DNA from 3 places in the Streptomyces sp. RG80 genome. Region 1 is predicted to be linked to each of the others. Evidence: riboswitches for the same ligand, from Rfam matches in the RefSeq annotation. Region 1 holds a riboswitch; each other region holds the start of a gene.
The links. Region 1 has a riboswitch for cyclic di-AMP ahead of ABKA17_RS08935 (M23 family metallopeptidase). Riboswitches for the same ligand answer to the same signal wherever they lie in the genome.
Positions count from the first base shown of each region.

Region 2: linked by a shared signal. The riboswitch ahead of ABKA17_RS29270 (transglycosylase family protein) and the one ahead of ABKA17_RS08935 (M23 family metallopeptidase) in region 1 are both predicted to bind cyclic di-AMP.
Region 3: linked by a shared signal. The riboswitch ahead of ABKA17_RS10755 (M23 family metallopeptidase) and the one ahead of ABKA17_RS08935 (M23 family metallopeptidase) in region 1 are both predicted to bind cyclic di-AMP.

Region 1 is NZ_JBEAAJ010000002.1:623,309-626,561, forward strand. Features, by position in the region: gene ABKA17_RS08930 (exo-rhamnogalacturonan lyase family protein) at 1-537, opposite strand, end outside; gene ABKA17_RS08935 (M23 family metallopeptidase) at 737-1,702, opposite strand; cyclic di-AMP (ydaO/yuaA leader) riboswitch at 1,705-1,873, opposite strand; gene ABKA17_RS08940 (alpha-galactosidase) at 2,191-3,253, opposite strand, start outside.
Region 2 is NZ_JBEAAJ010000008.1:515,562-518,814, reverse strand. Features, by position in the region: gene eno (phosphopyruvate hydratase) at 1-346, opposite strand, end outside; gene ABKA17_RS29270 (transglycosylase family protein) at 691-1,386, opposite strand; cyclic di-AMP (ydaO/yuaA leader) riboswitch at 1,390-1,579, opposite strand; gene ABKA17_RS29265 (transglycosylase family protein) at 1,779-2,723, opposite strand; gene ABKA17_RS29260 (recombinase family protein) at 2,997-3,253, opposite strand, start outside.
Region 3 is NZ_JBEAAJ010000003.1:121,607-124,859, reverse strand. Features, by position in the region: gene ABKA17_RS10760 (GntR family transcriptional regulator) at 1-619, opposite strand, end outside; gene ABKA17_RS10755 (M23 family metallopeptidase) at 807-1,571, opposite strand; cyclic di-AMP (ydaO/yuaA leader) riboswitch at 1,584-1,749, opposite strand; gene ABKA17_RS10750 (M16 family metallopeptidase) at 1,940-3,253, opposite strand, start outside.

The DNA.
Region 1 (3,253 bases):
GGACTCCTGCCGCAGGGCGACCAGCTTCCCGTCCCGCGCGATCTCGGCCGACCCGCGCCGCACGCTGCGGACGACGGTGTCGGAGCCCTTGGCGCCGAACACGGCCGTGATCACACCGGTCGACACCTCGACGCGGCCGCCGGACCGGGTGACGTCGACCTTCTGCTCGGGGGCCGCCGGGCTGCCCGCCGCGAGCTTGTACGCGGAGGCCTTCGGGGCGCCGGGCGCGATCGCGTGCGCGGTCCACTTCACCGAGCCGTCGGGCCAGTGGCCGGTGACCCAGCTCTGGACGGGGACGTCGTCGCCGGCGGCGGTCGTCAGCTGGAAGTCCTGCTCCGGCCGGTACGTACCGCGGGCCCACGGCACGCCCCAGGTGGTACCGGCGTGGGCGTCGGGCGTCGCGCCCTCCAGCCAGTGGAGTTCGGTGTCGTCCGCGTCGGCCGCGGCGGCGGTGCGGGACAGGCCCCAGGAGAACTGGGCTGCGGCGGCCGCGGCTGCGGCGCCCTTGATGACGGTGCGTCGGTCGACGCCGGGCACGGGGACCTCCGGAAGATGCCGATAGAAAGCGCTTGCATCACTACGGAGATCACTGTGTCCCCACCCTCCCCTCGCTGTCGACGCTTTGAACAGCCGCGCCACAAGAACGCAATAAAGTGATCATGAAACCGCAAGAGCGAACACCGAAGGCCGGACCCGGGGATCGGGGTCCGGCCTTCGGTGGCACAGGGGGAGGGCGTCAGCTGACGGAGACGCCCTTCGCGCGGAGGTAGGCGATCGGGTCCACGTCCGAGCCGTAGTCCGGGGTGGTGCGGATCTCGAAGTGCAGGTGCGGACCGGTCACGTTGCCGGTCGCGCCGGAGAGGCCGACCTGCTGGCCCTCGGTGACGGTCTGGCCGGACGAGACCGAGAGCGAGGAGAGGTGGGCGTACTGGGCGTAGTAGCCGTCGGCGAGCTTGATGACGACCTGGTTGCCGTACGCGCCGCCCCAGCCGGCGGAGACGACGGTGCCCGCGCCCACGGCCTTGAGCGAGGTACCGGTCGGGACGACGAAGTCGACGCCCGTGTGGTAGCCGCTGGACCACATGCTGCCGGACATCCGGTACGGGGTACCGACGGTGGCACCGGCCACCGGGAGGGTGAAGGCGCTGGAGCTGCTCGTGCCGGTCGAGTCGCTGCTCTGGGTGGCGGCCGTCGTGTTCGACTTCGACGAGGAGGACTTGGAGGAGGACGAATCGGACGACGAGGACGAGGACTTCTCGGCGCTCTTCGACTTCTCCGTGCTCGCGGCGGCCTTCTTGCCGATGCTCAGCTTCAGACCGGGGTGGATCATCGACGGGTCGGAGCCGACGGCCTCACGGTTGTCCGAGTAGAGCTTCTGCCAGCCACCGCTGACGTTCTGCTCGTCGGCGATCTTCGAGAGGTAGTCACCGGCCCGCACCGAATAGGTGTGCACGGTCGCGGTGTTCGCGGCGCTCTTCTTCTCCGCGGCCTTCTTCTCGGCGGCCGCCTTCTCGGTGACCGTCTTCCCGGCGACCGGAAGGGACTGGACTGCCTTTCCGGAAACGGACTGCGGGGTGGCCGCGTGGGCGCCTGCGGCACCGATCAGCGGCAGGGCGAGCGCGGCACCACCGGTGCCGGCGACGGCGATCGAGCGGGTCAGGCGCTGGGCCTTCGGGCGGCGGTGCTTACCCTTCGCGGGCATGGCGATTTCCTCTCCGGCGCCTACGAGGTGAGCTGTCGGGTGCGAGCTGGAGATGCCCGGCCGCACCGAAGTGCGACTTAACCCCTAGCCGTTCCGGAGACCGGAACAGGCGTTTGTACCTGTGGGTCCCCCGCTCCTGCCGTTCACGGGTGAGTTGTGCGGTCCCCGGGCGGCGGCAGGATTAGGCGTCCGTCCGGATTGATGGCGAACGTAAGCGAGCAAGACGCAAAGGGACAAGTAAGTGGTTCCGCCTGAATGCGTTCCTCTTGATCCGCTGTGAGAATTACCGGTCACCCTGAGTGAATTGCGCACGGCGCCCGCCCCGCAAAACCCCTGGAAAACCACGGGAATTACGTGAACATGACGGGCGACGCACGGTCACGGATATGACGCTCCTCACGTGCCGGATTCACAGGTTGCCTTATTCCAGAGCGAGTTGGAATGAAGGCATCGCAACACGAAGGAAGGCGCCAATTCGGACAGATGACTCAGATACGGCGCAGCCGGATAACTACCGCATCCAGGTCGCCCCGCAATCCGGTACGAAGTCCGTGATGCAGCAATACGGCACCCCTGTGAATTTCGCCCGTTTCGAGACATTCGTACGCCGCTGTCGGGTCGAGCCCGCGCAGCCGCAGCGCCGGTACGGGCTCGCCGTAGCTCTGCGCCTGGAGCCAGGCGAGGACGACCGTCTCGTCCCCGAGGACGTACTGCACCGCGCTCAGCCCGCCCTTCGGCGGCCGCAGCCGGTGGAGGTCGCCGCGCTGCACCAGGGGCCGGATCTCCTTGTACAGGTCCACCCACGCGCGGGCCTCGGCGAGTTCCTCCTCGGTCCACTGGGTGAGGTCACCGCCGACGCCGAGCACCCCGGCCATGGCGCTCACGAACCGGAACCGCAGCGAGCTGACCCGGCCGTTGAGCATGGCGTTCGGACTGTCGGTCACCCAGGCGGCCATCACGCGCGCGGGATGGATCTGGCTGAAGCCGTGCTGGATGGCGAGCCGGTCGAGGGGGTCGGTGTTGTCGGAGGTCCACACCTGGTCCGTGCGGCTCAGGACGCCGAGGTCGATCCGGCCGCCGCCGCCCGAGCAGGACTCGAAGGCGACCCCGGGGTGCGCGGCCCTGAGTCGGTCCAGGAGGGCGTAGAAGGCGTGCACGTGGTCGATCCAGAGCCGCTGGGGGTAGGGCTCGCCGGGCCAGCCGGCGTCGGTGAAGGAGCGGTTGAAGTCCCACTTCACGTAGTCGATCGGGGCGCTGGTCAGGAGCGCGTCGAGCTGTCCCCAGAGGTACTCCTGGACGTCCTCGCGGGCGAGGTTCAGCACGAGCTGGTTGCGGGACTCCGTCCGCTTCCGCCCCGGCTGGTACTGCACCCAGTCGGGGTGCGCGCGGTACAGCTCGCTGTCGGGATTGACCATCTCGGGCTCGACCCAGATGCCGAACTGCATCCCGAGGGCGTGGACGTAGTCGGCGAGGGGCTTCAGACCGCCGGGGAAGCGGTCGGGGTTGGGCGTCCAGTCGCCGAGCCCGGCGCGGTCGCTGGTGCGGGCGCCG
Region 2 (3,253 bases), on a different contig from region 1:
GGGAGACGCCGAGGATGGCGTTGGCGCCGAGCGAGCCCTTGTTGTCGGTGGCGTCCAGGTCGAACATCGCCTGGTCGATCAGGCGCTGCTCGGTGGCGTCGTAACCGACGAGCTCCGGGCCGATCTGCTCGATGACGGCGAGGACGGCCTTCTCGACACCCTTGCCCTGGTAGCGGTTCGGGTCACCGTCACGGAGCTCGATGGCCTCGAAGGCGCCCGTGGAGGCGCCGGACGGAACGGCGGCACGACCCGTGCTGCCGTCGTCGAGGCCGACCTCGACCTCGACGGTGGGGTTGCCTCGTGAGTCGAGGATTTCCCGGGCTACGACGACGTCGATGGACGGCACGAGCATCTCCTTCTTGGGATGTGACGCGGCTACGGCACTGCCGCAGCGGCTCTGCGAGACGAGCCTAACCGGCCCGGGGCGATCAGCCACCGCGTGGACCGCCCCGTGGACAGAACCGAGAGTAAATTGTTTCCGAACGGAACAAAGACGCTTCGGGAAACACGCCGGAAGACACGACGTGGACCGGGGCAGAGAAAACCCCGCCCCGGTGCGTACGGGGGAACACGCACCGGAGCGGGGAGCCCGTGGGGACGGGGGGACCCTCACGAGGCCTTCAGTATGAGGACCACGGATGTGAGGGCACTGTGGTTCAGCTGGGTCCTGCCCGAGGGAAGGACCGGGTCTTACTTGAGGTGCAGCTGCTGACCCGGGTAGATCAGGTCGGCGTCCTCGACGATGTCCTTGTTCAGCTTGTACAGCTTCGCCCAGCCGCCCTTGACGTCGTGCTCCTCGGCGATCGAGCTGAGGGTGTCACCCTTGACGACCTTGTACTCGCCGTCGCCCTTCTTGACCTTCTTGCCGGTCGGGGTGGTGACGGTCTTCTTGGCGGTCGCGCGCTCCGAGGAACGGGAGGTCGACTGCTCGGAGGAGCGGGTGCCGGTGCTGCTGCCGCTGTCGCTGGAGGAGCTGCCGCCGGAGGAGGACGAGCTGCCGCCGCCGGTGTACGCGGCACTGGACAGGCCCACACCACAGACCGGCCAGGCACCCTTGCCCTGGCCCGCGAGGACCTTCTCGGCTATCTCGATCTGCTGCGCCTTGCTGGCCTGGTTGGCCTGCGAGGCGTACGCCGTGCCGCCGTACGCGGCCCAGGTGGAGGCGGAGAACTGGAGACCGCCGTAGTAGCCGTTGCCGGTGTTGATGGACCAGTCGCCGCCCGACTCGCACTGGGCGACGGCGTCCCACTCGGAGGCGGTGGCGGCGGAGGCGTTGCCGGCCGCCATCAGCGGGGCGGCGATGGCGACACCGGTGACGCCGGCGAGCGCGGCGGCGCGGGTGGCCTTGGACGGACGACGGTGCTTGCCCTTGCCGGAAAACAGCATGGTGGATCCCCTCACCGACGCCTGCGAGGTGAGCTGTCGGGTTCGGGCCGGTTGAGTTGCCCGGCCGCGCTCGTCCGCCTTTCGGCGCACTGCGCGGCTTCACCCCAAGCCGGTCCCGCCGTCGAGTTGCCTCAACCGCCGGGCCCGGCACTTACCTTGGGTCCCCCGCTCCTGCCTACGGCGCTTGACGCGACGACTGTTCCCGTACAGCCGCTGGCAGGATTCGGCGTTGCGGCAGCCGGGGCTCGTGGTGACGAGCGGTGTTGACCGTAGACACGGAACCCGGGGGATTTCAAAGACGATCAGGGCTTCTGAGACTCATCCCACACTTTCGCCAAACCGGACATTTACTGGCGAAGCGTGACGCGAACTCGGGGCTTTCTCCTAGGGATTTAGCCCTTTTCGCTACCGAGAGAGAGGGTCTGCCCCGGCACGATGTCGCTCGGGTCGGCGCCGATGACCTGCTCGTTCTCGGCGTAGAGCCGACGCCATCCGCCGTCGAGGTCAAGGGAGTCGGCGATGGAGGCGAGGGTGTCGCCGGAGCGGACGGTGTACGACCCCTCCTCGGCGCTCGCGCCACGGTGCCGGCCGGTGCCCTCGGAGGGGGCGGCGAGGGCGCCGGTGTCGACCAGGCTCGAAGAGCCGCCTTCCTGCCAGGAGTTGTCCGATTCGTCATCCTTGGTCGCATCTGTGGATGAGCTGTCGGAAGACTGAGAGTCGCCCGAAGCGGAGCCGGAGCTGTCCGACTTGGCGGACTTGTCCGCATCGCTGGACGGTGACGACGAGGGATCGCCGGACGACTCGGTCGAACTGGAGGACTCGGACGAGTCGGATGATCCGGAGGAGTTGGACAGACCGGATGAGTCGGAGGACTCGGATGAATCGGATGAACCGGAGGAGTCGTTCGCCGAGGCGGACGGTGAACCGCTCGCGACGCCGGTGTCGACGTCGGCCGAGCCCGAGTCCTTGCTCAGCCCGTTGAGCAGACCGCAGGCGCCCCAGACGCCGACGCCCTGGTCCGCGAGGACCTTCTCGGCGACGGCTATCTGCTGGTTGCGGCTGGCGAGGTCGGCACTGGCGGCGAAGTCGAGGCCGCCGTACTTCTCCCAGTACTCCTGGGAGAGCTTGAGCCCGCCGTAGTAGCCGTCACCGTCGTTCGCACTCCAGGAACCGTCGGTCTCGCACTTGGCGACCTGATCCCAGGTGTTCCCGTCGGCCGCGCTCGCGCCGGAGGCGCCGAGCAACGGAATCGCGATGGCGGAGCCGGTCACCCCGGCCGCGACGAGAAGTGCCGGAGCCTGACGGGGGCGACGGTGACGACCGTTCCCGGTGAGCATGCGGTGACCTTTCGCGAGACGACTGTGACCGGCGTGGCGATGCAGCGGGTGGAACGAGTGCTGCGGGTGAAGCGAGTCGCCACGCTGATGCGTGAACGTATCGGCAGTCGATCACTTGTCACAAGTTAATGCCGCGTAGATCACGTGAAGATCACAGAGTTGAAGGCGTGTCACGTTGTGCCGGATCCAGCGCAACTGCCGTGGTGATGCGGAGAGGTGGGACCAGCGGTTCGCGCCGAACCGGCGAACTCTCGCCCCTGGAGTTCAAATGGCTCACGAGGACGGGCCAGAAGCCCTTCTTGAACCAGGTGTTCTGCCGGTCCTTGGCAAGGGTCCACGGGCCATAGCGTGCAGGAAGCTCGTCCCGGTACGCAGTCGGTGCAGAATCCCGTTCACCTGGGTCCGGACATCCACGGCGACGCGCGCGAACTGGCGACGCCGGAAGTAGGCCGTCATCAGTTCCTCGACGGCAGGCCAGGCCCGCTCCGGTACTTCGGCGGGGACGGGCGTCCCGGTCCTCTCATGCCACT
Region 3 (3,253 bases), on a different contig from region 1:
AACGGAGCCGGTGCGCGACCGTCGAGCGCTCGGTGTGCAGCGCCGTGACCGCACGCGCGCGGTCGCCGTCGCCGCGGGCCACCGCGTCGACGATCGCACCGTGCTCCGCCCAGGACTCGACGGGGTCGGCCGGCGCGTCCACGGCGTACATCCAGGAGATCTTGTGCCGCAGCTGGGTCAGCATCGAGGCGAGCGCGGGGCTGCCGGAGGCCTGGGCGAGCGTCTCGTGGAACCAGCCGCCCAGAGACCGCAGGTCGTCGCTGTTGCCCCGTCTGGCCCGCTCCTGGCCTAGCCTGACCAGTCCGCGCAGCACCTTGAGGTGCGCCTCGGTACGCCGCTGGGCGGCCCGGGAGGCGCCGAGCGGCTCCAGGAGCATGCGCATCTCCAGCAGGTCGGCGGCCTCCTGCTCGGTGGGTTCGGCCACGCACGCGCCCGCGTGCCGCCGGGTCACCACGAAGCCCTCGGCCTCCAGCGTGCGCAGGGCCTCCCGGACGGGGACGCGGGAGACGCCGTAGCGGCGGGCGAGGAGTTCCTCGGTGAGGCGGCTGCCGCGCTCGTAGACACCGGCGACGATGTCGTCCCTGATCGCGGTGCATACCGAGTGCGCCGGAATACGCATGACCGACCTCCGCTTTAATCCCCGTGAAACGTCGACGATTGACGTGTGTTCAGTGACTCTATTGCAAAGAGCGGGAATTTCCGATGGCGGGCCGGAATCCATGGATATTTTTTGGACAGCAACGCGACAGAAACGACGAAACCCCGGCTCGTGAGCCGGGGTTTCGAAGAGGTCTCGCGGTCCGTCGTCAGACGTTCACGCCGTGCGAGCGCAGGTAGGCGACGGGGTCGATGTCCGAGCCGTACTCCGCGGTCGTGCGGGCCTCGAAGTGCAGATGCGGCCCGGTGACGTTGCCGGTCGCGCCGGACAGGCCGATCTGCTGGCCCGGGGTGACCGTCTGGCCCACCGAGACACCGATGGACGACAGATGCCCGTACTGGGTGTACGTGCCGTCGTTCATCTTGATCACGACGTTGTTGCCGTAGGACCCGCCCCAGCCGGCCTCCACGACCGTGCCGGAGCCGACCGAGCGCACGGAGGTGCCGCTGGCGGCGTGGAAGTCGACGCCGGTGTGGCTGCCGGAGGACCAGACGGCGCCGCCGGCCTTGTAGCCGGTGGAGATGTACGAGCCCGAGATCGGGGAGACGAAGGTGTTGAGGCGCTTGCGCTCGGCGGCCGCGCGGGCGGCGCGCTCCTTGGCCTCGCGCTCCTTCTTGGCCTTGGCGGCGGCCTTCTTGCGCGCCTCCTCCTCGGCCTTCTGCTGCGCGGCCTCCAGGGCCGCCTGCTGCTGGGCCTCGGCCTGGGCGTCGATCTGGGCGGCGACCGAATCGCCGATGGTGATGACCGGGGTGAGTCCGGTCTGCTCGGCCGCGGGCTCCGCGGCGAGGGCCGGGGCGGCGAGGGTGCCGATGACGCCGGTGGTGGTGAGGGCCGCGACGCCCGCCACGCGAACGGTGCTGCGCTTCATCCGGCTCGGGGCGCGATGCTTCCCGGTGGGGCGCGTGAACGCCATGTAGTGGCTGGTCCTTTCCTTCCCTCTCGCCTACCGGGTTAGCTGACGGGTTCGGAGCAGGAAGGTCTCCTACGGACCCCCTCGCATGACGCGCGGGCGTCCGATTCACCCCAGGGACTACGGATGGGTCCCCGGCTCCCCTGGCTCGCGCCGTACGGGGACTCGGCGATGACTGTCCGGTGCCGCGGGCGCGGCGCACTGCCTGACGAACAGCCCGGACGAAGCTATGCGGGGCGACTTTCAATCCCCAAACGGATCAGGGTTTTTGTAGCGCATCCCACAGGGCAAACAGGCAACCAGCCTTCAATTCGGACATTAAGGGGCCCTGGTGACGCTTCAGTCACCAGGGCCCCTCCACGCGCGTGCCTCTACTCGGCGGTCACGACCGTCACTTCGCCGATGCCGAGGGCCTCCACGGGCTCCCTGATGGCGGACGCGTCGCCGACCAGGATCGTCACCAGACGGTCCACCGGGAAGGCGTTGACGGCGGCCGCGGTGGCCTCCACGGTGCCGGTGGCGGCGAGCTGCCGGTACAGGGTGGCCTGGTAGTCGTCGGGCAGGTGCTGCTCGACCTGGTCGGCCAGCGTGCTCGCGACGGCCGCCGCCGTCTCGTACTTCAGCGGGGCCACCCCGACCAGGTTCTGCACCGCGACGTCGCGCTCGGCGTCGGTGAGCCCCTCCGCGGCGAGGGTGCGCAGCACCTTCCACAGGTCGTCCAGGGCGGGACCGGTGTTGGGGGTGTCCACGGAACCGCTGATGGCGAGCATCGCGGCGCCGGTGCCTTCGGGGCCGGACCTGAGGACCTGCCCGAACGAGCGCACGCCGTAGGTGTAGCCCTTCTCCTCGCGCAGGACACGGTCCAGGCGGGAGGTGAGGGTGCCGCCGAGGCAGTACGTGCCGAGCACCTGCGCGGGCCACACGCGGTCGTGCCGGTCGGCGCCGATCCGGCCGATCAGCAGCTGCGTCTGCACGGCGCCGGGGCGGTCCACGATGACGACCCGGCCGGTGTCGTCGGCGGTGATCGGCGGCACCGGCCTCGGCTCGGCCGAGGAGCCGGTCCACGAGCCGAGGGTGTCGCCGAGCAGCTCGTCGAGGTCGGTGCCGGTGAGGTCGCCGACGACCACGACGGTGCCGGTGGCGGGGCGCACGTGCTTCTCGTAGAAGGCGCGTACGGCCGCCGAGTCGATGTTCCGGACGGTGTCCTCGGTGCCCTGGCGCGGGCGGGACATGCGCAGGTCCGCCGGGAACAGGGTCCTGGAGAGCTCCTTGGCGGCCCGGCGGGAGGGGTTGGCCAGCTCGTGCGGGATCTCGTCGAGCCGGTTGGTGACCAGCCGCTCGACCTCGCTGTCCGCGAACGCGGGCGCCCTGAGCGCGTCGGCCAGCAGACCGAGCGCCTTGGGCAGGCGGGAGACCGGGACCTCCAGGCTCAGCCGTACGCCGGGATGGTCGGCGTGCGCGTCGAGGGTGGCGCCGCAGCGCTCCAGCTCGGCGGCGAACTCCTCGGCGGTGTGCTTGTCGGTGCCCTCCGAGAAGGCCCGCGCCATGATCGTGGCCACACCGTCGAGGCCGGCCGGCTCGGCGTCCAGCGGGGCGTCCAGGAGGACCTCGACGGCGACGACCTGCTGGCCGGGACGGTGGCAGCGCAGGACGGTGAGGCCGTTGTCGAGCGTGCCGCGCTCGGG